4 regions of the Nonomuraea sp. bgisy101 genome follow, and region 4 is predicted to be linked to each of the others. Evidence: riboswitches for the same ligand, from Rfam matches in the RefSeq annotation. Region 4 holds a riboswitch; each other region holds the start of a gene.
The links. Region 4 has a riboswitch for cobalamin ahead of AC3EO4_RS39515 (ribonucleoside-diphosphate reductase subunit alpha). Riboswitches for the same ligand answer to the same signal wherever they lie in the genome.
Positions count from the first base shown of each region.

Region 1 (7,650 bases), on a different contig from region 4:
CTGACGAGCTCATCCCCGCCTACGGGGCCGGCTGTCCCGTGGCGGTCGTCGCAAGAGCCAGCCGTGACGACGAACTGGTCATCAAGGGGACGCTGGCCGACATCGCGGACCAGGTGAAGGCGGCGGGCGTGGTCAGGACCGCGGTGATCGTCGTGGGCAGGGTGCTGGCGGCCACGCAGTTCCCCGACAGCCACCTCTACTCCGCCGAACGCTGCCGTCCGCTGTGATCCACACGACGACCCCCACGACGGCTTCCACGACCCTGCCGTGGCGGGTCCGCTCGGCCGTCCCTTCCCTCGGCGGCCCCGTCTCCTTCGGCGGCCCTGTCGGGAAGCCGGGAGCGGCCCGGATGGAGGACGCGTGCGACGGATCCTGATCCTCGGCGGGACGGCCGAGGCGCGGGCGCTCGCGGCGGCGCTCGAAGGCGCCGTCCACGTGGTGTCGTCACTGGCGGGGCGGGTGCGCGAGCCCAGGCTGCCGGTCGGCGACGTGCACGTCGGCGGGTTCGGCGGCCCGGAAGGGCTGGCCGCGTGGGTGTCGGCCAACGGCATCGACGCCGTGGTGGACGCCACGCACCCGTTCGCGCGGCGGATGACGGCCTCGGCCGTCGAGGCGTGCCGTACCGCGGGAGTGCCGCTGCTGGTGCTGCGGCGGCCCGGCTGGGCGCCGCGGCCTGACTGGGTGCTGGTCGACTCGCTGGAGGCCGCCGCGCGGGTGCTGCCCTCCCTGGGCCGCCGCGTGTTCCTGACGACCGGGCGCAGGAGCCTGCCGGTGTTCGCAGGACTGACCGACCTGTGGTTCCTGGCCAGGTCGGTCGACCCGCCCGAGCCGCCGGTGCCCTCCAACGTCCACGTGGTGCTGGCGCGCGGGCCGTACACCGTCGAGGGCGAGCGGGCGCTGATCGGCGAGCACCGCCTCGACGTCCTGGTCACCAAGGACAGCGGCGGCGAGATGACCACCGCGAAACTCACCGCCACCGGCGAGCTCGGCCTGCCCGTGGTGGTCGTGCGACGGCCGCCGCTGCCCGAAGGGGCGGTGCTGGTGGACAGCGTGGCGGCGGCCGTGGCGTGGGTTCAGGCCGGGTAACGCCTCGGGGTGTAGACGACGCCGTCGCCCGTGACCCGCGTGGTGGAGGAGCCGATGATGAGCAGGCAGCGCATGTCCACCTGCGCGGGATCGAGCTCCCCGAGCGTGGTGACGGTGATCGTCTCCTGCGGCCCGCCGACGTCGCGGCCGATCACCACGGGGGTGGCCGGGTCGCGGTGCTCCATGAGCAGGTCGCGGGCGGCGCCCACCTGCCAGGTACGGCTGCGCGAGGCCGGATTGTAGATCGCCAGCACCAGGTCGGCCACGGCGGCGGCCCGCAGCCGCTCGGCGACGATCTCCCACGGCTTGAGCAGGTCCGACAGGGAGATCACGCAGTAGTCGTGCCCGAGCGGCGCGCCCGCCTTGCTCGCCACGGCGTGCGCGGCCGTCAGACCGGGCACGATCCGCACGGGGACGTCGGGGAAGTCCTCCGCCGCCTCCAGCACCGCGCTGGCCATCGCGAACACGCCTGGATCGCCGGAGGAGACGACCGCCACCCTGCGGCCCTGCCGGGCCAGTTCCAGCGCGTGCGCGGCGCGCTCGGCCTCCACCCTGTTGTCGGTGCGGTGCCTGATCTGGCCCGACCGCTGCGGCACCCTGTCGACGTAGGGGCCGTAGCCGACCAGGTCGGTCGCCTCGGCCAGCACGTGCCGCGCCTCGGGGGTGAGCCACTGCGAGCCCGCGGGCCCGAGCCCCACGACCGCGACCCCGGGTTCCAGACGCTCGTCGTCACGCCCGCCGCCGCTGGGCAGCATCGCCAGCGAGAAGTACGGCACGCTCGCCGGGTCCACGTCCTTCAGCGGCTCGATCCGCTGGTTCGCCGTGGTCGCCCGCTCGACGTACCACGCCTCGTCGAGGCGGCCCGCCTCGGCCAGCGCGTCGCGGACCTTCTCGAAGGTCCTGCCGAGCTTGAGCACCGCCACCGAGTCGGCGTTGCGCAGCTTCTCGGTGATGACGTCGGCAGGGAGCGTGCCCGGCAGCACGGTCAGCGTCTCCTCGTGCTCCACCAGCGGGCGCCCCAGCACGGCCGCCGCGCCCGCCACCGAGGTGACACCGGGCACGACCTCGGTCTCGTAGCGGTGGGCGAGCCGCTTGTGCATGTGCATGTAGGAGCCGTAGAAGAGCGGGTCGCCCTCGCACAGCACCACCACGTCCCTGCCCTCGTCCAGGTGGGCAGCGAGACGCCGCGCGCATTCGGCGTAGAAGTCGTCGAGCGCTCCCTGGTAGCCGCCGGGGTGGTCGGTGGTCTCCGTGGTCAGCGGGTACTTGAGCAGCTCCTCGACCTGCCCCTCCCGCATGTACGGCAGCGCGATCGAACGTGCGATGCTCCTGCCGTGCCTGGCGCTGTGGTAGGCGATGACGCCCGCCTCGCCGATCAGCCTGGCCGCCTTGACCGTCACCAGCTCGGGATCCCCGGGACCCAGTCCCACCCCGAACAACCGTCCCGCCACGCCGTTCACTCCCGCTCGTTCGCGATCGCGTTGACCGCGGCCGCCGCCATCGCACTGCCGCCTCTGCGGCCGTGCACCACCAGGTACTCCAGACCGCTGCTCGCCAGCGCCTGCTTCGACTCCGCCGCCCCGATGAAGCCCACGGGGATGCCGAGCACCGCCGCAGGACGCCCCGCGCCCTCCTCGACCAGCTCCAGCAGCCTGAAGAGGGCGGTGGGCGCGTTCCCCACCGCGACGACGGCGCCGTCGAGCCGCTCGCGCCACAGCTCCAGCGCCGCCGCGCTGCGCGTGGTGCCCATCCGCTCGGCCAGCTCCGGCACGCCCGGGTCGCCGAGCGTGCAGATCACCTCGTTGTCCTTCGGCAGGCGGGTCCTCGTGACGCCCGAGGCGACCATCATGGCGTCGCACAGGATCGGCGCGCCCGCGCGCAGGGCCGCCCTCGCCACGGCGACCACGCCCGGCGAGTAGGCCAGGTCGGTGACCAGGTCGGTCATGCCACAGGCGTGGATCATGCGGACGGCCACCTGGGCGACGTCCGCCGGCAGCCCCGCGAGGTCGCTCTCCGCGCGGATGGTGGCGAACGAGCGCCGGTAGATCTCCGCGCCGTCGCGGATGTAGTCGGTCATGTCCCCTCTTCTTCGGTACGGCCCGCGACCCGGTAGCCGGCCGGGGTGGCGACGACGTCGACCACCTCTCCGGCGGGACGGCCGCAGCGCCGCTCGCACCCGGCCCAGTGGACGGGACGGGCTGCAGGTTCGTGGTCCGGCCGCTCGGCCCAGACTCTGGCGTCGAGCTGGACGTCGGCCAAGGATTTCGCGCAGCCAGGGCGGCCCGTGCAGGCGCTGAGCCCGGCCCACGGCGTGCCGGGGACGGTGACCAGGCCCGCCCCGGTGAGCCGGTCCGCGACCTGCTGGACGGCGTCGGGGGCCAGGCCGGGCAGGACGACGGTACGCCATGGGGTGACGCGCGCCTCGGGGGCGGCGTCGGCGAGGACCGCGGCCTGGTGGGCGGTCAGGCGGCCGAGCGGGATCACCACTTCGAGGGCGACGTCGCCGTCGAGCTGCCGGAAGGTCCCCGCATCCCGCACCCCTGCACGCTCCCGGCCCGCCGGGCCCGCCGGATCGGCCGGGCGGGCCGGATCGGCCGGGCGGGCCAGATCGGCCGGGCGGGCCAGATCGGCCGGATCGGCCGGGCCGGTCGGATCGGAGTCACCCGCGGGGCCGGAGTCACCTGCCTGGTCGCTCTGGCCGGGCTCTTCCTGGGCGGCGCCGAACAGGCGGGCCGCGAGCAGGGCGGGGCCGTCCTGGACGTCCCTGACACGCCACGCGCCGCCGTCGCCCAGCTCCATGAAGGCGGAGGCGGCGGCGAGCATCAGCGGGACCACGCCGGCAAGGTCCACGGGCGGGCCCTGCCGTACGCCGCCGAGCAGGAGCACGCCGCCGGAGGCCGAGGTGGCGAGGAAGGTCACGTCGGCGCCGCAGGACACCACGTCGCCGGTGCCGTCGTCCAGCGCGAAGAGGAAGCGGCCCGAGAGCCCGGCCAGCTCGGGGGTGCCGCACAGCGCGCGATCCAGTGCGCTCACCAGCGGCCGGACGTCCGCGAGCGATGAGGGGACGCGCCCCGCGAGGGGGGAGGCGAGGATGTTGCGCACCCGCTCGTGCGTGGCGGAGGGCAGCAGCCCCGCCGCGGCCATCCGGGCGGCGAAGGCCGGCACGCTGGACGGGTCGGCGGGGTCGGGCGCGCGCAGGCCGCGCACCTGGACGTTCGCGCGGGAGGTCAGCTCGATCACGCCGGATCCGAGCTCGGCGGCGCAGGCGGCCAGCTCCCTCAGCTGGGCCGGCGAGAGCGCTCCGCCCGGGATGCGGACCCTGGCCAGCGCGCCGTCGGCGGCGGTGTGGACCTGGAGTGCCCCGGGGCACGCGTCGGGACCCGCATGTCCCGAAAAGTCGCCAATGTCCGCAGTTATGTCCACGCGGAGGATGGTAACCCGTTCCAAACCCTCTAGTCTGATCGCAGACGAGGGCGACGGAGGAAGCCGGTGCGAAGCCGGCGCGGTCCCGCCACTGTGACCGGGGAGCGAACCCCACCGCAAGGCCACTGTCCGGAGACGGATGGGAAGGCCGGGGTGAGCGTCGATCCGGGAGCCAGGAGACTCCCGCACTCGTGACACCCGCGACCGGGGCGAGGACCCCGAGGGAGGAGTTCCCTGTGCCCGAGAGCACGGCCGTTCTGCTGCTGTCGACCTCCGACACCGACCTGCTCAGCGCGAGGGCGAGCGGCGCGCCGTACCGGCTGGGAAACCCCGCCAGGCTCACGGTCGACGATCTGCCCGCGCTGGTCGAGAGCGCGGACCTGGTGGTGGTGCGGCTGCTCGGCGGACGCAGGGCCTGGGAGGAGGGGCTCGACCACCTGCTCGCGGGCCCGCGCCCCGTGATCGTGCTGGGCGGCGAGCAGGCGCCCGACGCCGAGCTCATGGAGCTGTCCACGGTCAGCGGCGGCGTCTGCGCCGAGGCGCACGCCTACCTCGCCCACGGCGGCCCGTCGAACCTGGCCGAGCTGCACGCCTTCCTGTCCGACACGGTTCTGCTCACGGGACACGGGTTCGCCGCGCCCGAGCCGACCCCGACCTGGGGGCTTCTCGACAGGGAGCGGCCCACCGAGGAGCCCGCCGAGGGGCCCGTCGTGGGCGTGCTCTACTACCGGGCGCACCACATGGCGGGCAACACCGGGTTCGTGCGGACGCTCTGCGACGCGATCGAGGACGCGGGCGGCCGGGCGCTGCCGGTCTTCTGCTCCTCGCTGCGTACGGCGGAGCCCGAGTTGCTCGACACGCTGAGGACCGCCGACGCCCTCGTGGTGACCGTGCTCGCCGCGGGAGGCACGCGGCCGGCGACGGCGGGGGCGGGCGGCGACGACGCCGCGTGGGACGTGGGCGCGCTGGCCGAGCTCGACGTGCCGATCCTGCAGGGACTCTGCCTGACCACGAGCAGGCAGGCGTGGGAGGAGAACGACGACGGCCTGTCGCCGCTCGACGCGGCCTCGCAGGTGGCGATCCCCGAGTTCGACGGGCGGATCATCACGGTGCCGTTCTCGTTCAAGGAGGTGGACGAGGACGGGCTGACCGTCTACGCGGCCGACCCCGAACGGGCCGCCCGTGTGGCGGGCACCGCCGTACGGCACGCGCGGCTCAGGCACGTCCCGAACGCCGAGAAGCGACTCGTGGTGATGCTGTCGGCCTACCCGACCAAGCACGCGCGCGTCGGCAACGCGGTCGGCCTCGACACGCCGGCGAGCACGGTGAAACTGCTGGCCAGGCTGGCCGCCGAAGGCTACGACCTGGGCGAGGGCCTGCCGGGCGTCGCGGAGCTGGACGGCGACGCGCTCATCCACGCGCTCATCGCCGCCGGCGGCCAGGACCAGGAGTGGCTGACGGAGGAGCAGCTCGCGGCCAACCCCGTGCGCATCCCCGCCGCCTCCTACACCGCCTGGTACGAGACGCTTCCCGAGGAACTGCGCGCGGCGATGGAACGGCACTGGGGTCCGCCGCCCGGCGAGCTCTTCGTGCACGAGGGCGACATCGTGCTCGCCGCCCTCCAGGCGGGCAACGTCGTGGTGATGGTGCAGCCGCCGCGGGGCTTCGGCGAGAACCCGATCGCGATCTACCACGACCCTGACCTGCCGCCCAGCCACCACTACCTGGCCGCCTACCGGTGGCTGTCGGCGGAGTTCGGCGCGCACGCGATGGTGCACGTCGGCAAGCACGGGAACCTGGAGTGGCTGCCGGGCAAGTCGGCGGGCATGTCGGCCGCGTGCGGGCCCGACGCGGCGCTGGGCGATCTGCCGCTGGTGTACCCGTTCCTGGTGAACGACCCCGGTGAGGGGACCCAGGCGAAGCGGCGGGCGCACGCCGTCCTGGTGGACCACATGGTGCCGCCGATGGCGCGCGCCGAGACCTACGGCGACATCGCGCGGCTGGAGCAGCTCCTGGACGAGCACGCCTCCATCGCGGCGATGGACCCGGCGAAGCTGCCCGCGATCAGGGCGCAGATCTGGACGCTGATCCAGGCGGCGCGGCTCGACCACGACCTGGGGCTGGCCGACCGGCCGCACGACACGGAGTTCGACGACTTCCTGCTGCACGTGGACGGCTGGCTGTGCGAGGTGAAGGACGCGCAGATCCGTGACGGGCTGCACGTGCTGGGAGCCGCGCCCGAGGGCGCGGTGCGCGTCGACCTGGTACTGGCGATGCTGCGGGCCCGGCAGATGTGGGCGGGCACCGAGACGCTGCCTGGTCTGCGCGAGGCGCTGGGCCTCGCGGAGGACGGCTCGGCCGGCCTGGCCGACGTGGACGCGGCCGAGTCGGCCGCCAGGGCGCTCGTGGAGGGCATGGAGGCCCGCGGGTGGGACGTGACGGCGGCAGGGGAGGTAGCGGCATCCGTCCTCGCTCCCGGCTCCGCCCAGGCCGGGGAGGTGGCGGCATCCGTCCTCGCTCCCGGCTCCGCCCGGGAGCGGCGTGAGCTGGTGGCGCGGATCCTGGAGTTCGCCGCCGGCGAGGTCGTCCCCAGGCTGGCAAGGACGGGCGACGAGCTCGACCATCTCCTGCATGCCCTCGACGGCGGCTACGTCCCCGCGGGGCCCAGCGGCTCGCCGCTGCGCGGCCTGATCAACGTGCTGCCCACCGGCAGGAACTTCTACTCCGTCGACCCGCGTGCCGTGCCCAGCAGGCTCGCATGGGAGACGGGTCTGGCGATGGCGGACTCGCTCCTGGCCCGCTACCGCGCCGACACCGGCGAGTGGCCGCGTTCGGTCGGCCTGTCGGTGTGGGGCACCAGCGCCATGCGTACGGCGGGCGACGACGTCGCCGAGGTCCTGGCGCTGCTGGGCGCCAGGCCCGTGTGGGACGACGCGTCCAGGAGGGTCACCCGCCTGGAGCCGATCCCGCTCGAGGAGCTCGCCAGGCCCCGCATCGACGTCACGGTCCGCATCAGCGGCTTCTTCCGCGACGCCTTCCCGCACGTCGTGGCCATGCTGGACGACGCCGTCCGCATGATCGCCGCGCTGGACGAGGCCGACGAGGACAACTACGTCCGCGCCCACGTCGCCGCCGACCTCG
Region 1 is NZ_JBYITD010000002.1:186,830-194,479, reverse strand. It holds gene cobM (precorrin-4 C(11)-methyltransferase) at 1-227, shown strand, start outside; gene AC3EO4_RS04475 (cobalt-precorrin-6A reductase) at 361-1,086, shown strand; gene AC3EO4_RS04470 (precorrin-2 C(20)-methyltransferase) at 1,074-2,537, opposite strand; gene AC3EO4_RS04465 (precorrin-8X methylmutase) at 2,543-3,163, opposite strand; gene cobG (precorrin-3B synthase) at 3,160-4,509, opposite strand; cobalamin riboswitch at 4,517-4,707, shown strand; gene cobN (cobaltochelatase subunit CobN) at 4,746-7,650, shown strand, end outside.
Region 1: linked by a shared signal. The riboswitch ahead of cobN (cobaltochelatase subunit CobN) and the one ahead of AC3EO4_RS39515 (ribonucleoside-diphosphate reductase subunit alpha) in region 4 are both predicted to bind cobalamin.

Region 2 (7,650 bases), on a different contig from region 4:
GTCCACCGCGCCGCGAACGCTCGCGGGTCGGCGTCGTGAGCCATGCGCCGCCGTACCACCTCGGCCCGTTCCGACGGCTCTCGCGACGCCCGCACCTCCACCGTCAGCCCGAACCGGTCCAGGAGCTGGGGCCGCAGCTCGCCCTCCTCCGGGTTCATGGTGCCGACCAGCAGGAATCTGGCCGCGTGCCGGACGGAGACGGCCTCCCGTTCGACGTAGCAGGTGCCGAGCGCGGCGGCGTCGAGCAGCAGGTCCACCAGGTGGTCGTGCAGGAGGTTGACCTCGTCCACGTAGAGCACGCCCCTGTGGGCGGCGGCCAGCAGGCCCGGCTCGAACGCCTTGACCCCCTCCGTGAGCGCCCGTTCCAGGTCCAGCGAGCCCACCAGCCGGTCCTCCGACGCTCCCACCGGCAGCTCCACCAGCGTCGCCGCCCTGGTCACCGCCTGCTCGCCCGGCTCGTGCGGCCCGTCGGGACACTCGGGGTCCGGCGCGGAAGGATCACACGCGAACCTGCACGCCGCCAGCACCTCCACCGGCGGCAGCTGCGCGGCCAGCGCTCTGACGATCGTGGACTTCGCCGTGCCCTTCTCGCCTCTGACGAGCACGCCGCCCACGCGGGGGGAGACGGCGTTGAGCACCAGCGCCAGCTTGAGATCGTCCAGGCCGACGACGGCGCTGAAGGGATAGGTGGCGGTCACGGTGCGGCCTTCCGGTTGACGTACCCGATCCGCCAGCCCTCCGGGGTGGCGGACAACTGCGTGAGAGAAAGAGGGGCGAGATCGAAACGCGCGGCGACGAGAGGCCCGACTCCGAGGGCGTGCCCCACCGCCGCCCGTACGGCGCCGACATCGCACACGACCATCGCGCGCAGGGCGCCCAGGCCCGCGCCGGGGGCGGGAACCTGCTCGCGCGGGTGGTCGTCAGGGACTGCGGCGTCGCGGAGTCCTTCCAGCCAGCGGACGACCCGGGCCGCCGCGTGGCTGTGGGACTCGGCGCCGTGGGGCGCCGCGCCGGGGTCGGCGAGCCAGCGCGCGAAGGACTCAGGGTCCGCCTGGGCGACGTCCTCGTACGGCAGGCCGCGCCACCTCCCGTAGTCCGGTTCGGCCAGCTCGGGCACGACCACGGGCTCGAACCCGAGCGCCGCGGCGGTCTCCTGCGCGGCCCGGCCCGGGGCGACGAACGCCGTTCCCCCGGGTCCCTCGGGGAGCGTCCCTGCCAGGAGGTGGGCGGCGTCAAGGCTTGACGGGTCGGCACGTTCCTCCCCCGTGGGGAAGCGCGCGCCACGCATGCCGACCGTCAAGGCATGCCGGACGAACAGCACTCTGGTCAGCTGACCCGTGCCTTCACGCGTTCGCCCGCCGCGGCGAACAACAGCCCGAACGCCGCCCAGAACACCAGCTGGGTGCCGAGGGAGGCGACTCTGAAGTCCCACAGCAGGGCGGCGGGGAAGCCGGTCGGCACCTCGTCGACGCGCGGGAGGAGCGCCCACGCGGCGATCACAGGCACCAGGAAGGTGGCCCCTGCCACCAGGCCCTTCGCCCACACCCCGGGCACGGTGACCCTGCGGGCGGCGGCGACGGCGATCGCGATGGAGGCGAGGCCGACGAGGACCATGACGACGTAGAGGACCGTCCTCGAGTTGATCGTTTCAGGGTCGCCCACAGCGGGGGGGTTGGCCGGATATTTCAGGAAGGGGACAAGGATGATGGCGCCGAAGGCGGCCGCCGCGGCGGCGACGGCCAGCCCGGGCTCCGACCTGGGCCCCACCCTGCCGCGCAGCCCGGCGAAGACGAGGGCGAAGACGCCGCCCACCGCCACGCCGTACAGGCCGGTTGCGAGGAAGAGCCCGGCCTTCTGCACCGGTCTGCTGACCACGGCCTCTTCGCCGTGATCGTGGGAGGCCGCCGCGCCGTCGTCGTGCCCGTGCGGCTCCGAGGGAGCGGCGGACGCGGCCGCCTCTTCGAGGGCGATGGCGGCGTCGACGCGCGGCTCACCCACGAAGAAGGCGAACGCGCCCGCGACGAGTCCGGCCAGCAGGCCCACGAGCAGGCCCCTGACCACCAGGGTTCTCACCACGGCCGTGCCTCAGTGGCAGGGCACGCCGAGCAGATGACGCCCGTCGTGCATGAGCTCGTGCAGGAACGTGCCGGTCTGCGAGATCGCGCCGTTGTCCATCAGGACGAGGTACGCGAGCAGCATCAGGACGGGCACGGCCAGCAGCCAGCGCGTGAGACGGTGGAGCGGAATAGCGGTTACGGACGTGGACAGACCACTCATGTGAAGCCTCCTCAGGGATGACGCGTCCCGCTGGTCGAGGTCGCGGCGGTCAGGTGACCTGGCTCCCGAGGGTTGTATTCCCGGATACAGTGGCGCGTCCGCACCGGCATCTCACCGGATTTCCCCTGAGTCGCCGCGAAATCTACCGGAACGTATCCCTTTCTGTGGTTCTCGTCAACATCGCCCTGTTCTTGGAGCCCATGCTTCCCGGGCGCGGAGCCTCCCGAGCCTGAACGCCGTTCCAGGATCTCCTGGCCCGCGAGGCGGACGGTTCGCCGGGTTCCGGGGGGTTCGTGAGCAAGTGGTCACGGCTATGACAACGTTGCCATTGATCTTGATAGGACCTAGGGTGACGGCGACAGCCCCCAAGGACGCCGAGGGAGACCCCGTGCCCGTTCGCCTGTTGTCCGCCGAGTCGACCGACCTTTTCGTGGGAACGGACGCGCAGCCGTACCAGGTCCTCAGGGTCACCGCCGAGCAGGGCGAGCACGACACCGGCCTGGAGGTGCGCGGTGAGGGGATCGCGGGCCACGCGATCGTGCCCGCGGGCGAGGGAACCGTCGTGGTGGAGGTTCCGCTCGAGGTGAGCGCCCCGGTGGGAAGCACGCTCCACTGCCACGTGAGCGCGGCGGGCAGCGAGATCGCCGCCGAGGTGACCGTCGAGGAGCCCGGCTGGACGATGCACATGGTGTCGCACTTCCACTACGACCCCGTCTGGTGGAACACGCAGGCGGCCTACACCAGCCCGTGGGAGCTGCTGTCGGGTGACGCGACGACCAGGCCGCTGTGGGAGCGCAACGCGTTCGCGCTGGTGGAGGCGCACCTGGCGCTGGCCGCGCGGGACCCCGACTACAAGTTCGTGCTCGCCGAGATCGACTATCTGAAGCCGTTCTTCGACATCCACCCCGAGCGCAGGGCCGACCTGCGCCGCCTCATGGCCGAGGGCAGGGTCGAGCTGATGGGCGGCACCTACAACGAGCCCAACACCAACCTGACCGGCGCCGAGACCACGATCCGCAACATCGTGTACGGCATCGGCTACCAGCGCGACATCCTCGGCGGCGAGCCCCGGACGGCGTGGCAGCTCGACGCGTTCGGCCACGACCCGCAGTTCCCCGGCTACCTGGCCGCCGCGGGCCTGACGGGCAGCGCGTGGGCACGCGGGCCCTTCCACCAGTGGGGCCCGATCAGCAAGAACTTCAGGCAGGCCAAGAACGACGCCACGCTGATGCAGTTCCCGAGCGAGTTCGAGTGGATCTCGCCGTCGGGGCTGGGGGTCGTGACGCACTACATGCCCGCGCACTACTCGGCGGGCTGGTGGATGGACTCCTCGGCGACGCTGGAGGAGGCGATGACGGCGGTCCACGAGCTGTTCGCGAGCCTCAAGCCCGTCGCGGCCACCAAGAACGTGCTGCTGCCCGTCGGCACCGACTACACCCCGCCGAACAAGTGGGTGACCGAGATCCACAGGGAGTGGGCCGCCCGCTACGTGTGGCCGAAGTTCGTCTGCGCGGTGCCGCACGACTTCTTCGAGGCGGTGAAGGCCGCGACGAGCACGTTCAGCCCGCAGACACGCGACATGAACCCCATCTACACCGGCAAGGACGTCTCGTACATCGACACCAAGCAGGCCCAGCGCGCCGCCGAGGTGGCCGCGCTCGACGCCGAGCGGCTCGCCGCGTTCGCGTCGCTGCTAGGTCTCGGCCGCTACCCGCACGCGGCGCTGGACAAGGTGTGGCGGCAGCTCGCCTACGGCGCGCACCACGACGCGATCACCGGTTCCGAGTCCGACCAGGTCTACGTCGACCTGCTCACCGGCTGGCGCGAGGCGTACGACCTGGCCGCCGACGCCCGCGACCGCGCCCTCGACGCGCTGCTGGGGCGCGTGGCCGTGGACGGCCGCTCTGTCGTCGTCACCAACACGCTCTCCTTCGCCCGCGACGGCCTGGTCAGGGTACGGCTGGAGCCGGGGCTGCGGGTGGACGCCCCCTCGGTCGTCGAGGACGGCACGCACGTCTTCCTCGCCGAGGACGTGCCCGCGCTCGGCTGGCGGGCCTACCAGGTGATCGAAGGCGACGCCGACGAGTGGCGGCCGATCGAGGGCCACACCGTCGAGAGCGGGCGCTGGCGCGTCACCGCCGACCCCGCGCGGGGCGGTGGCCTGACCTCCCTCATCAGGGACGGCCACGAGCTGCTGACCGGCCTCGGCAACGAGCTGCGACTCTACGACGAGTACCCGCAGCACCCCGACATGGGCGAGGGCCCCTGGCACCTCATCCCCACGGGCGCGATCACCGGCACCGGCACCACCACCGCCACCGTGAGAGCCGAGACCAGCCCGCTCGGCTCCCGCCTGATCGTCACCGGCGAGATCGGCGACCTGTCCTACGAGCAGGTCGTCACGCTCAGGGACGAGCGGGTCGAGTTCGCCACCCGCGTCCTCGACCACGCCGGCGCCGACCGGCTGCTCAGGGTTCGCTTCCCCGCCCAGGTGCGGGGCGCGCTGCCCGTCTCCGACGTCGCGGGCGCGGTCGTCGGACGCGGATTCGCCCTGCCGGACGTCGACAGCGCCGAGCACCCGTGGACGCTGGACAACCCCGCCAACACCTGGTTCGGCCTGTCGTCCACCGCCCGCGTCGACCTGGGCGGGGCCGGGGCCCGCGCGATCGGCGTGGCGGAGATCGTCGTCCGCTCCCACGAGGAGGCGGCCGCCGCCCGCGATCTGGTGGTGGCACTGGCCAGGGTGGGCGTGACCGCCACGACCTCCTCGGCGTCCGGCTCCAGGTACGGCTGGCTCGACGTCGACTCCAACCTGCCCGACGTGCGCATCATCCTCGGCGGCCCCGGCACCAACCCGCTGGCCGCCGAGCTGCTGTCGCGCAGCGACCCCGCCTTCCTCGACGCGCTCGAGTCGGGCGCGAGCCGGGTGTGGGTGCCCGCCGAGAAGCCGCTGGCCGAGGTGTGGCAGCCGAGCGCCGACCTGCGGGACGTGCGCGCCCTGCCCGCGCTGATCGTGACCGACCCGGCCGACCCGCTGCTGGACGGGGCGGTCATCCACGCCCTGTGCCCCGTCGGAGGCGAGGAGCTGGAGGACAGGACGGTCGCCCTCCTCACGTACGGCCTGCCGGGCTTCGCCGTCGACCCTTCGGGGGCGCTGCACCTGTCGCTGATGCGCTCGTGCACCGGCTGGCCCTCGGGCGTGTGGCTGGATCCGCCCCGCCGTACGACACCTGACGGATCGGGGTTCCAGCTACAGCACTGGACGCACGAGTTCTCCTACGCGCTGGCGGCGGGCGACGGCGACTGGCGCGCGCTCGGCCTGCCCGCGGCGGGACAGGGGTTCAGCACGCCGCTGCTGCCCCGCGTGCTCCCCGCCCAGGGCGGCGACCTGCCGCCGCTGCACTCGCTGCTGCGGGTGGACCCGCCGCGTGAGGTGCTGTTCAGCACGGTCAAGGCCACGGGTAACCCGCTCGCACACGGCGTCTCGGCGGAACAGGACGGGGTGACGATCAGGCTGACCGAGTCGACGGGCCTGGGCGCGACAGCCTCACTGCACTCGCCCGTCCTCGACCTGGACGGCCTGGTCCGCTCCGACCTGCTCGAAGGCCCCGGCACACAGGACACGCTCTCCCTGGCGGGCGCCGAGGTCGCCACCTTCGTGGCCCCCGCGCCCCTCGACCGGTCGAGCGCGGTCCTCGGCGCGACCGCCGAGATCGCCCAGCCGGTCTACAGCCGCTACTGGCTGCACAACAAGGGGCCCGCCCCGCTCGGCTACCTCCCCGTGAGCCTGGCCGCCTCCCCCGCCCTCGTCACCTCCGCGGGCCCGTTCGAGATGGACGTCGTCGTCTCCTCCCACCTCGTGGACGCGCCCCACGAGGGCGTGGTGACGCTGGAGCTGCCCGACGGCTGGACCGCCGAGCCGTCCCGGCGCGTCTTCCGCCTCGAACCGGGCGGCCACGCCCGCTTCCCGTTCACCGTCACTCCCGGCGAGGGCCAGGGTCTGCACTTCGTGACCGTCCGCACCCAGGTGGGCGGTCAGGTGATCGAGGACGCCGTCACCGTCGCGCTCGGCGACGCCCCCGAGCTGCCCGCGCCCATCGAGTCCGTGCCAGGGGACGGGGAGGCCGCGCAGGGGACCAGGGCGGACGAAGGCAGGCCGACAGGGCTGTCGGTCACCGCCGTCACCGAGGAGCTCCGCCTGCGTCCCGGTGACCGGGCCGCCCTGACCATACGCCTGGCCAACACCACCGCGGGGCCCATCCGCGGCGAGGCCCAGCTCGCCTCCCCGTGGGGCACGTGGGAGCTGCTCCCCTCCGTCGTCCAAGGCTTCGAGGTGGCCCCGGGCGCGGAGGTGGACGTCTCCTTCCCCGTCTCGGTCCCGCCCGACGCCCCCGAGGTCCGCTCCTGGGCGCTGGCCAAGATCATGTGGTACGGCAGATGCCAGTACACGCCCGCCGTCCGCGTGGAGGTCGCGCGATGACCCATTCCCACCCCGCTCACGTCCACGGGGCCGTGATCGGAACGGTCGACGGGCACGCCGTCCCCCGCGACCTCCTGGACGCCCGCCTGCGCGGCCTGCGGGAAGGGCCGCTCAGCGCCGCCCTGCCCGCGCCCGGCAGCTCCGAGGACAGGCAGATGGCCCGCTGGGTGACGCAGGTCATCCTGACGGAGGTGCTGTGCGAGCACGAGGCGCTTGCCAGGGGTCTCGCGCCGCTCGAAGGCCCGGCGCTCGACCGCCTCGCCGCCGTCGAGCTGGGCTCCATCAACGCCTCCGCCTACAACGGCAGCCCGTGGGTCCGCGCCGTCCACCGTTCCGTGACCGCGTCGGCGCGCGTCCCCGCCGCGTGGTCGCCGCCGCCGCGGGACCCCGCCCCGCCCCTCCATCTGGTACGGCACGGGCTCTACGCCGACGAGCGCGCCGCCGCCGACGCCACCCCCGACGACCTGGAGCCGCTCGGGGCGATCTCCCTCGACACGCTGCCCTCCGCGATCGCGGCCGCGTTGCGGAGCCTGCCGTACGGGACACAGGCCGGGCCGGTCAGGGACCCGCTCGGCTGGCACGTGGCCATCGCCCGTCCCGCCCCCGCTTCCGCCCCTGCCGCCGGTCTCGCCGCGGCTTCCGCCCCCGCTCCCGACGTCGCTCCCGTGCCCGCCCCGGCTTCCGCTTCCGTGCCCGCTTCTGTGCCCGCTTCTGTGCCCGCTTCTGTGCCCGCCTCCGCGCCTGCGGGCGGTTCGGCTGACGCGGAGCTCGTGGCGGCGGCCGGGCAGCGGGCGTTCGCCCGCTGGCTGGACGTGCAGCGGGCGGCGCGGGTGGAGCTCGTCCCCGGCCTCGAACATCCTGGCGACCCTCGCCAGCCCGACAACCACCACAAA
Region 2 is NZ_JBYITD010000002.1:175,032-182,681, reverse strand. It holds gene AC3EO4_RS04440 (VWA domain-containing protein) at 1-698, opposite strand, end outside; gene AC3EO4_RS04435 (histidine phosphatase family protein) at 695-1,321, opposite strand; gene AC3EO4_RS04430 (CbtA family protein) at 1,327-2,076, opposite strand; gene AC3EO4_RS04425 (CbtB domain-containing protein) at 2,086-2,277, opposite strand; cobalamin riboswitch at 2,309-2,438, opposite strand; gene AC3EO4_RS04420 (glycoside hydrolase family 38 N-terminal domain-containing protein) at 2,627-6,757, shown strand; gene AC3EO4_RS04415 (DUF7158 domain-containing protein) at 6,754-7,650, shown strand, end outside.
Region 2: linked by a shared signal. The riboswitch ahead of AC3EO4_RS04425 (CbtB domain-containing protein) and the one ahead of AC3EO4_RS39515 (ribonucleoside-diphosphate reductase subunit alpha) in region 4 are both predicted to bind cobalamin.

Region 3 (7,650 bases), on a different contig from region 4:
GGTAGCCGGACTCGTCGGGGATGAGCAGCGGCCTGGCGTGCTGGAAACCGAGTACGACGCGGAGAACGGCCTGGGCCGCCCAGCCTGCCACGATCGCCCACACCCAGGACCGGTGACGCGTGGCCGGCCTTTTCGTGCGCGGAATGACATGGGCCGGCCGAACGGTGGCGGATATTGGTCCCACGATCGCCCCTGAAACGACACGAATAACGCTGATAGGGCCACACCATATCGGGGAGCGTTTGTCCGTCAGGAACGAAGAACGCCACCGACGCCTATGCGTCGCGCATCCACGTGGTAATGAATGCGCGGGCGCCGCGCCCGGAATTCCGGCGCGGCGCCCGTCATGACGCGGTCGTATCCTGATTCACCGTCAGTTGTTCGGCGGCGTGTTGTTCACGAAGGGCCCGCAGTTACCCGGCCACGTGTACATTCCCGTGACGACACAGGCCGACTGGAACACCTGTCCGTCCGAGGTGAGGATGGAGATGTGGACATCGTTGCTGGGCGGCTCGCCCTGGTCGACGATGGTCGCGGCGATCACCGTCTCGCCGGCGGGAACGATCGGCGTGAGGTTCTGCCACGTGGGCGACTTGCTCGAGTCGCGGACGAACAGTCCTCCGGTGGCGGGCACGAGCAGGGTGAAGTACTTGTCACTCCGCTGGGCGCTGTCGATGCTCACGCTCGGCCCCGCCGGGCCCGACATCCCTGTCGCGCCTCTGGGGCCCGTGGGACCTGTGGGGCCGGTCGCACCCGAGGCCCCCGACGCGCCGGATGCCCCCGTCGCGCCCGTCGGACCTGTCGGACCTGTGGGGCCGCTCTCGCCGGAGGCACCCGTCGCCCCCTGTGGTCCGGTGGGACCGGTGGGACCGGAGACGCCCGTCGCGCCTCTCGGTCCCGCGGGCCCGGTGGCGCCTGTCGCCCCTCTCGGTCCCGTGGGCCCGGTGGCGCCCACCGGTCCGCCGCTGGGGCCTGTCGGACCGGTCGAACCCGTGGCTCCCTTCGGACCTCTCGGACCGGCAGGACCTCGCGGGCCCTTCGGCCCTGGCGGGCATGTGCACCTGCCGCGGCCACAGTCGCAGGGGGCGCACCGCCCGGCCGTGCACGGCTCCCTGAGCGACAGGGCCGATCGCCCGGCGTATTCTCCGGGGCCGGACGTCATGCCTGCCCGATCGAATCGCACTGTGTCGCCATGCGCATTTCCCACCTGGATCGACATGGTGAGAACGATCGTCGCCGTGGCGGCCCACGCCAATGCCCGACCGCCAAAACGCGGGCCTTCGGCCCGCCTCATACCACTAAAGGGCATCTGACTTCCCAGTGACTTGGGGGTTCTCACAACCCTCGTTTCGACCGCGCTGCGACAGCGACGGCACGCACCGGGATACCCCTGGGAGTCTGTCGATCACACTATCGCCAAGCAAAAAGATCACATGTGTGAAAGACCTTGGACGTACCGCCATATCGATAGCGGCAGTAATTCCTTTTCACCCCTTTTGGCCCCCAGTGCGGATCAACCAGACAGGCCCGGCGACGACCGTCCCGGGACCCGGCGAGGTGGGCGGGTTGCGCAGAATATGAAGACCGGTCTATTTTGTGCTCATGGGACAGAAGGGCGCCGAGACGCGGACACGGCTGCTGGACGCGACCCAGGAGCTGATCGAGGGCGGCGGGTACTTCGGCGCCGGGCTCAACCAGGTGATCGCGGCCAGCGGGGCCCCCAGGGGCTCTCTTTACTTCCACTTCCCCGGCGGCAAGGAGCAACTGGTCGGCGAGTCGGTACGCCGGGCGGGGCAGGAGATCGGCTCTGCCATGGCAGAGCTGGCCGGCGCCGGCTCATCCGCCGAGGAGTTCGTCGCGGGGGTCCTGGACTGGCTGGGCGAGCGGCTGGAGGAGTCGGGCTGGCGCAAGGGGTGTCCGGTGGCCACGGTGGCACTGGAGATGGCCGCCACCAGCGACCCTCTGCAGGAGGTGTGCTCGGAGGTCTACACCGGCTGGGAGGCGGCGCTGCGCGAACTGCTCGGCGACCGCCCTGACGCCGACGACCTCGCGGTCACGATCCTGGCCCTGGTCGAGGGAGCCCTGTTGCTGGCTAGGGCGCATCGCGACAGGGAGCCGCTGCGCCGCGTCCGACGCCGGATCGCCGTGCTGCTGCGCTGAACGGGCTGTCGCGCACAGGCCCGCCTCGAGAAGGAGGCGGGCCTCTTTCAGGGCCAGAAAATATGTAGACCGATCTATTAGGGAGTTCTATGGACGCCATCGTCTTCGGGGCGACCGGCTTCATCGGCCGCTCACTCGTCGCCGAACTGCTCAACGACAACCAGCACGTCGCGGCGGCCGTCCGCGACGACACCCTCACCCCGTGGCTGACCAGGCGAGGGATCGACACCGGCCGCCTGACCGTCGTCCACGCCGACATCACCCGCCCCCTCGCCGGGCTGCCCGACGCGCGCGACGTCTACAACGCCGCCGCCCGCTTCGGGTTCGGACTCGGCGTGGACGAGGCGCGGGCGACCAACGTCACAGGGGCGCTCAACGTGCTCGAATGGGCCGCCACGCTGCCCGGCCTGCGGCGGCTCGTGCACGTCAGCGGCTACCGGGTGAGCGCGTCCGACGGGCGCCCCGACTACCGCAGGCTGGGCGCCTACGAGGCGTCGAAGCTCGAGGGCGACCTCGCCGTCCGCGCCAGGGCCGGCGAGCTGGGTCTCCCGCTGTCCATCGCCAACCCCAGCACCGTGATCGGCCCCGGGCAGTACATCGGCCTGGCCACGTTCGTCGAGGACCTGTGGAAGGGACGGCTGCCCGCGCTTCCCGGCGGGCCCGACGTCTTCCTGCCGGTCGTCACGATCGACTATTTCGCCCGTTTCCTGGCGAGGCTGCCGACGGCGGAGGCGGGCCAGTACTGGGTGCTCGACGACGCCACCCCCCTCCTGCCCGAGCTGATCAGCACGATCGCCGAGCACACGGGCGTCAGGGCGCCGCGCCGTACCGTCCCCGTGGGTCTGGTGCGGCGGCTGCCACGCGCGCTGACCGGCGCCGACCCCGAGACACTGTCCTTCCTGTCGGCCGACCGCTACCCGACGGACTCCGCCCACGCCTTCGCCGCCTCCGCGGGGCTGGAGATGCCGCCGGTCGCCGACGCCCTGCGCCGGTGGGCCGACGACCTGGTGGCCGCCCGTTTCGGCGCCTGGGAGCCGTGGCTCCAACCGTACGGCTTCCACCCGGTGGCGGGGAGCCGCACCTGGGTGAACGGCGAACGCCACGACCCGGCCCACGTCCTCCTGCACGGGCTGCCCATGAACGCCGACCTCTGGGCTCCCCTCGCCGCGCGGCTTCCCGGGAAGGTCCTGGCCCCCGACCTGCCCGGCCTGGGCCGTTCCTCCCCCATCCCCGCGAACGAGACGCCGGTCACATGGCTGGACGACCTGATGGGCCCCGTCCGCACCCGGCCGGTGCTGGTCGCGCACTCGCTGGCTTGCGGTCCCGCGCTCCGCTTCGCCGTCCGGCATCCGGAACGGATCAGCGGGCTCGTGCTGGTCTCCCCTGCGTTCGCGCAGGCACCGGGCCCGCGGCTCACCCGGTCGGCGGCGGCCGTCCCGATGCTGCGCCGGATGTCCGCCGCCCGGTTGGCCGGGACGCTGGGCCTGCCCGAGGGGCCCGCCGTGGCGAGCGCCGCGGCCGACCTGCGCAGGCCCGGCGTGGCGGGCCGGGTCATCGCCGCTCTTCGTACGGCCGTCGCCGAACGCGAGGAGTCGCGCCGCCTGCTCGCCAGGGTCACGGTCCCCGTGGAGATCGTCGTGGGATCCGACGATCCGCTGGTGTCCGCCGTCGGCCGTCCCGTGACGGAGATCGCGGGAGCGGGCCACTATCCGCAGCTCACCCACCCGGCCGAGGTCGCGCGCCGCCTGCTCGCGCCGTCGCCCGCCTGACCTTCCGAACGGCGGGCTCAGCCCCTCCGCCATCTGGCAGGGTCGCCTCCGCGGGCGGTGCAGCGCATCAGGGTCCCGGCCTCGCTCCTGCCGAACGCTCCCTGCGGCGAGCAGAAGGAGCCGGGACGAACACCGATCCGGAGCGCGGGGTGCGCCGGTCGCGCGGTCCTCGTGGCCTTCGGGCGCGGCGACGGGATGCGGGCCTTCTTGGCCGGCCTGGGCGAGACGGTGCTCCCGTCCCTGGCCGGCCGCTTGCCGAGCGGCCTTCCCGTCCCGGGCGTCGGGGTCAGGAACGGCGCCGGCGTGGGCGTCGCCGCGGCCGGCTCACCGGCGGGTCGCGCCGCGCCGGTGGCGGCTCCACAGCCGCTCAGGAGCAGGACGGCGATGAGCGGCGCGACTGCGCGTCGGATCGGGGGCATGCGGGTGGCCTCTCGTCGGGGGTCGCACGGAGCCCATCCCACCACAATCTCGTCACTCAATGGCGCTGAACGGTGACTTTGCGCTACGAGCCGTCCTCGGTCAGGCCCGGCGAGCCCGGCCATTCGCCGAGGCGGCAGACTTTCCCGGGTGAAGCGAATCCTCATCATCGGCATCGGCGCCGGCGACCCCGACCATCTCACCCTCCAGGCCGTCAAGGCCATCGGCAGGACCGACGCCTTCTTCATCCTCGACAAGGGCGAGGCCAAGCACGACCTGGTCGGGCTCCGCCAGGACATGATCAAGGAGCACGCCCGCGAGCCGTACCGGCTGGTGGAGGCCCGGGACCCCGAGCGGGACAGGACCACTCTCGCCTACGCCGCCGCCGTCGAGGAGTGGCGCTCGCGTCGGGCCGACCTGTACGAGGCGTTCATCCGGGACGAGCTCGGCGACGACGAGACCGGCGCGATCCTCGTCTGGGGCGACCCTGGGCTCTACGACAGCACGCTGGCCGGGATCGAGGAGGTCGTCGAGCGGGGAGGGGTCGCGTTCGAGTACGAGGTCGTCGCGGGCATCACCAGTGTGTCCGCGCTGACGGCCCGGCATCGCACCAGCCTGACGAGGGTGGCCAGGCCCGTGCACATCACGACGGGCCGCCGCCTGGCCCAGGAGGGCCCCGTCGCGGCCGACGACGTCGTCGTCATGCTCGACGCGCGCTGCGCCTTCGCCGACCTGGGTGCGGAGTACCACATCTACTGGGGTGCCTACCTCGGCACGCCGGACGAGATCCTCGTGTCGGGGCCGGTGCCCGAGGTCGCCGACCGCATCCGGGAGCTGCGGGCGCAGGCCCGCGAGCGCAAGGGCTGGATCATGGACACCTATCTGCTGCGGCGCGTCCTCCCGTCGTGACGATCGGCGGGGCGGCGTGGCTCATCAGGATCCTCCGCCCCTGCGCATGGTCAGCGCCCACTGCTCGCGGCGCGTGATCTGATCGAGCAGGACGCAGTCCCCGCACATGCCGCCGCCGGGCACCCGGTAGTAGAGGCAGCAGCTGCGCCGGACGAAGAACGGCCGGTCGGGAGCGGGCTCGACCAGCTCCCCGCTCCCGCGCAGCACGCCGAGCGCGAGCAACTCGCGACCGAGCGCGATGGCGCGTCCCGCGAGCTCGGGGCGCCCGCGGGTGAGGGTCTGGACGGCGCCTGCGAGGGCGGAGGCCGCGTTGCCCCACAGCAGCCCCGGCGCGATCTTCACGATCTCCTGGACGGCCTGGGCGAGCGGCTCCAGCAGCCCGGGCACCACGGCGCGGTACAGGGGCTCGGCGAGGGAGGTGCCCACGACCCGCCGTCCGGTCAGGCGCTGAGCTCGCAGCGGCAGCGGACCGGAGGGGGTCGGGTACCAGTGCACCTGGGACGGATCGACGTCGACGAGCAGGCCGTGCGCCACCGCCACGCCGACAACGGGCGACCACAGGCGGGCGGCCAGTCCCTGGAACAGCAGGGAGGCCGCCACCCTGGTCTCGCCGGTTCCCAGGCGTACGGCGGCGTCGTCGATCCGGTGTCTCACGGGCAGATCGGCGAGCGGCCGCCACCCCGGCCCGATCGGCCCGACTCCCATCTCGAAGAAGCCGCCGATCGTGGACACGTCGGCGACCGCTCCGGCGATCACCGCCGGCAGCACAGGCAGCCGGTACGGCACGCCGACCACCTCCCTCTCCCGGGGAGATCCGCCCCGATCCGCTGAGGAGGCGACCGCGCGAGTCTCCTGGCTCCCGGCTCGACGCTCGTCCCCGCCTTCCCACCCGACTCGGGCAGTGGCCTGCTGGGATCCGCTCACCGATCACAGTGGCGGGACCGCGCCGGACTCTCACCGGCTTCCTCGATCCGCCGTCGCCTACGCCGACCATGCTCGCACACCTGCGATCACCGGCTCGACCGGGACTCTGACAAACCGTCCCATAGCTCAGTGAAGATCGTGTTATGGTCCTGCGCCTGTGCATCCGAACAGGAAGGCGCTCGAACCATGTGGATCGCGCTCGGGGTGGTAGCCGCGGTGGTCGTCGGAGTCGCGCTGTGGTGGCGCTTCCGCGACCCGCTCAGAGGGGAGAGCTTCGACCAGTTCGAGGTCAACCGCCTTTGGGGGTGGGAACTGCGGCTCAGCGAGGAGGAAGAGATCGCGTTCATGGCGGGGCTCGGGGCCTACGACAACGAGGTGGGCTCGTTCTTCATCCACGGCGAGCACGGGGTGCTGAGCCTTTATCACCCGCCGATGCTGATCTCCATGCACCTCATGGCCGACCGCTTCAAGGCGATGGGACCCGCCGCGATGAGCGATCCTGCGGGCGCCGTACGCCACCTGTTCGGCCAGGCCGCCGCCCGCGAGAGCGTCGGGGTGCTCCACCTGCGGGAGAACTGGCTGCCCTGCGAGATCGACGGCATGGACAAGTACGGCTTCCGCGACGCCATGAGCGACGCCCTGTCGGCGCCCGGCGTGGACGGCGTCGAAGGCGGGTACGGCGAGGAGGACAGCGGCTACGGCATGGTCGTGGTGCTCGCGGGCGACACGCCGGAGTCCGTCCAGGCCATGTACGACCAGGCGAGCGACCTTTCCACGAGCGAGCCGATCCGCGATCGCCTCGACGTCGTGAAGGCGGTCCTCGAGGAGCCCGAGCCCGAGTACGTCGAGGCGCTCAACCGGGCCGACGGCGAGAAGAGCCGCTACACGAACACGCTGCTCGTCGACTACGCCAGGGTGCTCGACCGCTACGCCGCCACCCGGACGCAGATGCAGGGCGCCAAGCCCTCGGACGTGCTCGGCGCCGCCCTGAGCCGGATGCTGGCCGAGCAGGCCCCGGGCACGACCTGGACGAGGCAGCCCTCGCAGGAGGAGCAGGAGTTCGCCATGCAGATCATCGCCACTCGCGTCAGGTACTGACGTCACCCGCGGACAGGCTCAGCGGACGAAGAGGCCCCGGTCAGCGCACGAGTGCCGCCAGCTCCGCGATGGCCGCCGACTCCGCCTGGTAGATCGCGCCCACCCGCGTGCCGAGTTCGGCGAAGAGACCGGCCAGATCACCGGCGGGGGCGGACCGATCGGCCTGCGCCCTGAGCCTCCACAGCTCCTCGCCCGCCGCTGCCGCCTGGGCGCCACCGGCGCTTCCCTCGGCCAGGACGCTCTCCCTGATCGCCGCGGTCAGCTCGCGCGCCCTGGCGAACTCGGGCACCGACGCGGGAAGCGCGGCCTCCGCGAGGTCGTGCCACATCGCGTGGATCTCCCTGAACCGTCCCGCCAGCCCGGAAAGGCGCGG
Region 3 is NZ_JBYITD010000035.1:88,511-96,160, reverse strand. It holds gene AC3EO4_RS44665 (hypothetical protein) at 1-91, opposite strand, end outside; gene AC3EO4_RS44660 (hypothetical protein) at 374-682, opposite strand; gene AC3EO4_RS44655 (TetR/AcrR family transcriptional regulator) at 1,603-2,160, shown strand; gene AC3EO4_RS44650 (alpha/beta fold hydrolase) at 2,250-3,929, shown strand; gene AC3EO4_RS44645 (hypothetical protein) at 3,947-4,348, opposite strand; gene cobF (precorrin-6A synthase (deacetylating)) at 4,497-5,255, shown strand; gene AC3EO4_RS44635 ((2Fe-2S)-binding protein) at 5,280-6,041, opposite strand; cobalamin riboswitch at 6,083-6,268, opposite strand; gene AC3EO4_RS44630 (hypothetical protein) at 6,366-7,277, shown strand; gene AC3EO4_RS44625 (BtrH N-terminal domain-containing protein) at 7,318-7,650, opposite strand, start outside.
Region 3: linked by a shared signal. The riboswitch ahead of AC3EO4_RS44635 ((2Fe-2S)-binding protein) and the one ahead of AC3EO4_RS39515 (ribonucleoside-diphosphate reductase subunit alpha) in region 4 are both predicted to bind cobalamin.

Region 4 (7,650 bases):
CACGCTGGGCGAGATCAGGGCGCGTGGCGGCCAGGTCCTCATGGTCGGCCACCGCGAGCCCGACGCCAAGCTGGCCGACGACGTGATCGTGATCCCCAAGAACGAGATCGAGCTCGACCCGATCCTGCTGACGATCCCGCTGCAGCTGCTGGCCTACCACGCGGCCGTCGCGCTGGAGCGGGATGTCGACAAGCCGCGCAACCTGGCCAAGAGCGTCACCGTCGAATAGGCCCAAGGAGAGGGCCCTCAGGGCAGCAGCAGGCCCCAGTAGAGGGCCCACGGGATCATGACCGCGCCGGCCGTGACGAGCAGGCCGAGCCGTACCCGCTCGGAGCCCCGCCCGGCCGCGCGCCAGGCGCGGGCGGTCAGCACGGTGGCGACGGCGACCGTGACCACCAGTGCCTGCAGCAGCAGCCAGAGCACGGGCCTGCCCGCCAGGACGGGTCCGGGTTCGGCCAGCTTGCCACCCGTCATGACCAGGTACATCAGGTAGCCGAAGCCGCCGGCCACCACGGCCAGCCCCGCGCCCGCCAGCACTCTGGGCGCGGGGCCCGCGGCCACCGCCGTACCCCTGACCCTGCGGACGCCGGCGGCCAGCGGGTAGCCGAGGAAGGCGACCAGGAACAGCAGGAGCGCGGCGGCCTGCACGGGAGCCGACTCCCACCAGGCGGGCGGCGGCACAGGGATGGTCGCCGACGCCTGCTGCGCCTTCGTGCCCGCCTCCGGCGGGCTCGAACGGGGCGCGCGCCCGGAGGCGACGTCGGACACCCACGATCCGACCAGCTCGGGGTAGCCGGGCGTCAGCTCGGGCGCCCTGGTGACGCCGCCGTCGGGAGTGCGGTGGGCGGCGTGGTCCGCGCCGGTGAACAGGCGGAGCGTCACGTGCTCGTTGCCGCCCTCGGCCAGGGTTCTCGCCATCAGCGGAGGGCTCTCGACCGGCGGGGTCAGCAGGTCGTGCGTGCCCCAGATCGCCAGGACCGGCTGACGGACCTTCCGCAGCACGGGCAGCGGGTCGTGCCATGGCTCGGGGAACAGCCCGCCGTCGGAGATCGCCCGGTACAGCGTGGGCACCGAACGGTCGGGCAGCGAGCCCGCGACGCCGGCCTTGCGCAGGCCCGCCGAGACCGCCCACGCCTGCTGGCGCAGCGGCTGCAGGGAGTTGGCGCCGACCAGCACCACGAACGCCACGTCGGTGGAGCGTGAGGCGGCCAGCGGCACCACCCATCCGCCCTCGCTCAGCCCCCAGAGCCCGACGTGGGCCGGGTTCACGCCCGCCTGGCGGCGCAGCGCCGCCACCGCGCCGAGCGCGTCGTCGGCCAGCTGTGAATAGGAGCGCTCGAACAGCGAGTAGCCCTCGGTGCGCTTGTCGTAGACCAGCACCGCCATGCCGCGTCTGGCGAACTCCACGGCCTCGGTCATGAGCTTGGTCCTGGGCGTGCCCGCGCCGGCTCCGTGCACGAGCACGATCCCGGGGCGCGCGCCCTGCCCGCCTCTGGGGGACAGGACCGTGCCGCGCAGGGTGAGCCCGCCGCCGCCCGCGAAGCTCACTTCCGTCGTGGTCAGATCGGCCGGCACCGGTACGGCAGGCGGCGCCCCCGTCGCCGGTACGCCGGTCGTCGGCCTGGCGTGCGCCGCCGCCGGTGCGGCCAGCGCCACCAGCAGCGCCATCGCTGAGATCACTAATCTCTTCATGTTGCCGAACCTACTCTGCAGAGAGTTATCGGCAAAGACATGTCTGCAGAAATCCTTCTGGAGGACTAGGGTGCTCGTCATGAAGGATGACGAGCCGTGGGTCCTGGACGACCCGGGCAAGCTGAAGGCCCTGGCCCACCCGATGCGCCGCGCCATGCTCCGTCACCTGGGCCTGCACGGTCCCGCCACGTCCACGACGCTCGGCTCGCTGCTCGACGCCAAGACCGGCACGACCAGCTATCACCTGCGCCAGCTGGAGAAGTACGGGTTCATCGAGGAGATCCCCGAGCGGTCGGCCGGGCGTGAGCGGTGGTGGCGGAAGACGGAGACGGGAGACATCAGGCTGCCCCATCCGGCGCAGCTCGCGCCCGAGGACCGCCCGGTGCTGGCCGAGTTCCACCGGATCGGGCTCGAGGAGGACAAGGGGATCCTGCTGGAGCTCCTGCCCGCCGCCTACCAGGCCGATCCCGCGTGGGTGAAGGTCTCGCGCGCTCTCGGCCGGATGACGCTGGGCGAGCTGGAGGACTTCTTCGAGGAGTACATGCTGCTGCTGAAGAAGTACAGCCATCGTGCCGCCGACGCTCCTGAGCAGGCCCGGCCCCTGCACATCCGCCTGCTCGCCCTGCCCGCGGACCTGCCCGCCCCCGATGTGTGACTCTCCGCCTCCGACCAATAACATGGAGTAGCGGAGGGGTGGGGCGACGGGAGGGGCCTGCGCATGCGCCGTCGGGAGTTCGTCGCGAGAGCGCTGGCCGCTATGGCGGGCCTGGCCGGCTGCGGTACGGCCACGCGCCCGACCCCGAGCTTCTCCGTCGTGCCGGGAGGGGAGGCCTGGGTCCCCGTCGCGCGGGTGCTCGCGGGGCAGTTCAAACGCGACGGCGTGGCCGAGGGAGGGCCCCTGCTGACGGTGACCGGCCTGCCCGCGATCGCGGCCGCCGAGATGGCCGGGGTGAAGGAGACGGGCACCCCGCTGGCCAGGCTGGTCGGCGACGTCGAGGTCCTGGTCGTCTCCAACGCCTCCGTCTTTCGCGAGTTCGACGACTTCGCGCGGCGGCTGGTCGCCGACCCCGGCGGCACCGTGCTGGGCGGCAGGCCGCAGGGAGAGTCCGATCACCTGCTGTTCGGACTGGTCGCGCGCGGTCTCGGCGCGGACGCCAGGGTGCTCGACTACGCGGGCTACCCCACCACGGACGATGCGGCCGAGGCGCTGCTGGCGGGCAGGGTGGGCGTCGCCGCGGGCCCGCTCGGCGAGTGGCGCAAGCGCCTCGGCAAGGGGCGTCTCAGGGCGCTGGCCGTCTCCTCGGCCGAGCGGGTCGAGGACGTCGAGGCGCCGACCCTGCTGGAGTCCGGTGTCAGGGTCGACTTCGCCGACTGGTGCGCGGTGCTCGGGCCCAAGCAGATGAGCGAACGCGATCGCGCCCGGGCGGTCGAGGTGCTCGACGAGGTCGCCCGGTCCGCGCGGTGGCTGGACGCCTGCCGCGCCAGAGGGTGGAAGCCGATCCCGCTCAGCGGCGACGACTTCGCCGCGTGGCTCGGGTCCGAGGCCGGCAGGACCCGCGAAGTGCTCAAGGACCTGGGGCTGATCGACACAACTTGTTGGGGTAGTTGCGTCCGCGGCCACTAGATGTAGGATCCTGGTCGTCGCTGGTTCGCCCGAGCAGGGCGAAGCAAAAGGGAAGCCGGTGAGATGCCGGCACTGCCCCGCAGCGGTGAGCGGGAACGACCGCCGTCACGAAGCACTGGGCCCATGGCCTGGGAAGCGACGGCCAGTAGGAAGCTGACGTACGCCCGCGAGTCCGAAGACCTGCCAGCGGTGTGACCTGTCCAAGGCCTCGAGGGAGGGCCGCGGGGTCTCGCGGCGTGCCCGCGTGCTCTCGCCTGCCTTCACGGGGTGAGCTCGCGAGGAGAGAGCGTGACGCAGATCGTAGAGGTGGATCGCCGGCTGGCCATCGAGGAGGCCGCCGCCAGGGTGATCGCCGACCCGGAGAACTCCAGGGTCGCCGCCAGGCTGCTGGCCGAGCAGATCGCGGACGAGGCCGCCGCGCACGGCGTGAGGACCTTCTCCGAGTCGATCGTGGCCACCCACGCCGCGGGTCTGCTCCAGGACGGGCTGGCCGCCTTCGTGGCGGCCAACGCCGCCGCCCTCGACGCGCTGGTGGACGAGAGCGCCGACGACAGGTTCGAGTACTTCGGCCTGCGCACCGTCTACGACCGCTACCTGCTGCGCCACCCCGAGACGCGCGGCGTGCTCGAACGCCCGCAGCACTTCCTGCTGCGCGTCGCCTGCGGTCTTTCCGCCTCGGTCGCCGAGGCCGCCGAGCTGTACGCGCTGATGTCCACGCTGTCGTACCTGCCCAGCTCGCCCACGCTGTTCAACTCCGGCTCCCGCCGTCCCCAGCTCTCGTCGTGCTTCCTGCTCGACTCGCCGCGCGACGAGCTGGAAGGGATCTACGAGCGTTACGGCCAGGTCGCCAGGCTGTCGAAGTACGCCGGCGGCATCGGCATCGCGTGGACCAGGGTCCGCTCGCGCGGCTCGCTGATCCGCGGCACGAACGGCCACTCCAACGGCATCGTCCCGTGGCTGCGCACGCTCGACTCCAGCGTGGCCGCCGTCAACCAGGGCGGCCGCCGCAAGGGCGCGGCCTGCGTCTACCTGGAGACCTGGCACGCCGACATCGAGGAGTTCCTCGAACTGCGTGACAACACCGGCGAGGAGGCCCGCCGTGCCCACAACCTCAACCTCGCCAACTGGGTGCCCGACGAGTTCATGCGCCGCGTCGAGGCCGACCAGCCGTGGTCGCTGTTCGACCCCAAGCAGGTGCCGCACCTGACCGACCTGTACGGCGAGGCGTTCGACGAGGCCTACCGGGCCGCGGAGGCGGCGGGCCTGCACACCCGTCAGATCCCCGCGCGCACGCTCTACGGCCGGATGATGCGCACGCTCGCGCAGACCGGCAACGGCTGGATGACCTTCAAGGACGCCGCCAACCGCGCCTCCAACCAGACCGCGCGCCCGGAGAACGTCATCCACCTGTCCAACCTCTGCACCGAGATCCTCGAGGTGACCAGCGACGGCGAGACCGCCGTCTGCAACCTGGGCTCGATCAACCTGGCCGCCCACCTGGCGGGCGGCACCATGGACTGGGTACGGCTGCGCGCCACCGTCAGGACCGCGGTGCGCTTCCTGGACAAGACGATCGACCTGGGCTTCTACCCGACGCCCGAGGCCGAGACCGCCAACCTGCGATGGAGGCCGATCGGGCTCGGCGTGATGGGCCTGGCCGACGTGTTCTTCTCGCTGCGCCTGCCGTTCGACTCGGCCGAGGCGCTCGCGCTGTCCACGCGCATCGCCGAGGAGATCGCGCTGGCCGCCTACGACACCTCCGCCGACCTCGCCGTCGAGCGCGGGCGTCACCCCTCCTACGGCGACACCAGGGCGGCGCAGGGCGTCCTGCACCCGGACCACTACGGCGCCGGCGACTCGCCCGAGTGGACCGCCCTGCGCGCCAAGATCGACAGAACCGGGCTGCGGAACTCCCTCATGATCGCCATCGCGCCGACGGCGACGATCGCCTCGATCGCGGGCTGCTACGAGTGCATCGAGCCGCAGGTGTCGAACGTCTTCAAGCGCGAGACCCTGTCCGGCGAGTTCCTGCAGGTCAACCGGTACCTGGTCGCGGACCTGCAGCGTCTTGGGCTGTGGACGCAGGAGATGCGCGACGCGGTGAAGCGCGCGGACGGCTCGATCCAGGACATCCAGGGGATCCCGGCCGAGCTCAAGACCCTGTACAGGACGGCGTGGGAGCTGCCGCAGAAAGCGCTCATCGACCTGGCGGCGGCGCGGACGCCCTACATCGACCAGTCGCAGTCACTGAACCTCTTCATGGCGACGCCGACGATCGGCAAGCTGTCGTCGATGTACGCCTACGCGTGGAAGCAGGGGCTGAAGACCACCTACTACCTGCGCTCGCGCCCCGCCACCAGGATCGCGCAGACGACCGTGCAGGCGGCGCCCGAGCAGGCGTTCACGGTGAGCGAGGCGGTCGCGTGCTCGCTGGAGAACCCCGAGGTGTGCGAGGCCTGCCAGTAGGACCCGCCGCCCCGCACGACAGACGTTCCGTTCGCAAGGAGAAACACATGCTGCTCGACCCCGGTATGGACCTGACGCTGCGCCCGATGCGCTATCCCGACTTCTACGAGCGCTACCGGGCCGCGATCCGCAACACCTGGACGGTCGAGGAGGTGGACCTGCACAGCGACCTGGCCGATCTCGCCAAGATGTCGCCCCAGGAGCGCCACCTCATCAACCGGCTGGTCGCCTTCTTCGCCACCGGCGACTCCATCGTCGCCAACAACCTCGTCCTCAACCTCTACCAGCACGTCAACGCCCCCGAAGCCCGCCTGTACCTGTCCAGGCAGCTGTTCGAGGAGGCGGTGCACGTGCAGTTCTACCTGACGCTGCTCGACACCTACCTGCCCGACCCCGACGAGCGCGTGAAGGCGTTCGCCGCCGTCGACAACATCCCCTCCATCCGCGACAAGGCCGAGTTCTGCTTCCGGTGGATCGACTCCCTGTCCGACCTGCAGCGGCTGGAGACCAGGCAGGACCGCAGGACCTTCCTGCTCAACCTCATCTGCTTCGCCGCCTGCATCGAGGGCCTGTTCTTCTACGGCGCCTTCGCCTACGTCTACTGGTTCCGCTCCCGCGGCCTGCTCGGCGGCCTGGCCACCGGCACCAACTGGGTCTTCCGCGACGAGTCGATGCACATGGAGTTCGCCTTCAGCGTCGTCGACACCGTCCGCGCCGAGGAGCCCGACCTGTTCGACGACAAGCTCGGCGAGCAGGTCACCAGGATGCTGGAGGAGGCCGTCGCGGCCGAGCTGGCCTTCGCGAGCGACCTGTGCGGTGACGGCATGTCGGGCATGACCGTCGGGCAGATGCGTGAGTACCTTGAGTACGTCGCCGACCAGCGGCTGCGCCGGCTCGGTCTGCCCATTAGGTACGGCACCGCCAACCCCTTCGCGTTCATGGAACTGCAGGACGTGCAGGAGCTGGCGAACTTCTTCGAACGCAGGGTTTCCGCATATCAGGTCGCGGTTGAGGGCAATGTGACCTTCGACGAGACATTCTGAGACATTAGGGGGCATGATTGTGTCGCCGATGAACTGGCTCATCCTGATCGGTTCCGTGCTCGGGGCGGTCATCGGCGTCGAACTGGTTCGCAGGGTCCTGCTCAAGGCCGGCCGTACCTGGGACTTCCTCAGGCACCTGGTGGTCAGGTGCACCTGGCCCGGGTTCGCCGTGGCGGCGGTCGTCGCCTTCAACGCCGCGTTCGTCCCCACCATGGTCAGCTCCTCGGCGAGCCCCATCGTCGAGCGTCTCACCGGCGTCGTCACCATCGCCGCGTTCACCTGGCTGCTCATCCAGGCCGCCTACGCGGTCACCGATGTCGTCCTCGACCAGCTCGAGCGGGTCGAGGAGAACAACCGCAGAGCCCGGCGGGCAAGGACCCAGATCACCCTGGTCCGCAGGGCCGCCGCCGCGGTGATCATCGTGATCTCGTTCGGCGCCGCGCTGTTCACCTTCCCCGAGGTGCGGGCGCTCGGCGCCGGACTGCTCGCCTCGGCCGGCATCGCGGGCGCGATCGTCGGCATCGCGGCCCAGTCCACGATCGGCAACATGCTCGCAGGGCTGCAACTCGTCTTCAGCGACGCGTTGCGGCTCGACGACGTGGTCGTGGTCAACAACGAGTGGGGCAGGATCGAGGAGCTCACGCTCACCTACGTCGTGGTCCGCTCGTGGGACGAGCGGCGCCTGGTCTTCCCCGTCTCCTATTTCACCCAGAACCCGTTCGAGAACTGGACCAGGCACGGCAGCAGGGTCATCGGGCACGTCTACTTCCGCGTCGACTGGTCGGTGCCCGTGCAGGAACTGCGCGAGGAACTGCACCGGTTCGT
Region 4 is NZ_JBYITD010000027.1:129,630-137,279, forward strand. It holds gene glmS (glutamine--fructose-6-phosphate transaminase (isomerizing)) at 1-229, shown strand, start outside; gene AC3EO4_RS39500 (alpha/beta hydrolase family protein) at 247-1,692, opposite strand; gene AC3EO4_RS39505 (ArsR/SmtB family transcription factor) at 1,772-2,347, shown strand; gene AC3EO4_RS39510 (Bug family tripartite tricarboxylate transporter substrate binding protein) at 2,411-3,316, shown strand; cobalamin riboswitch at 3,321-3,518, shown strand; gene AC3EO4_RS39515 (ribonucleoside-diphosphate reductase subunit alpha) at 3,605-5,782, shown strand; gene AC3EO4_RS39520 (ribonucleotide-diphosphate reductase subunit beta) at 5,830-6,825, shown strand; gene AC3EO4_RS39525 (mechanosensitive ion channel family protein) at 6,854-7,650, shown strand, end outside.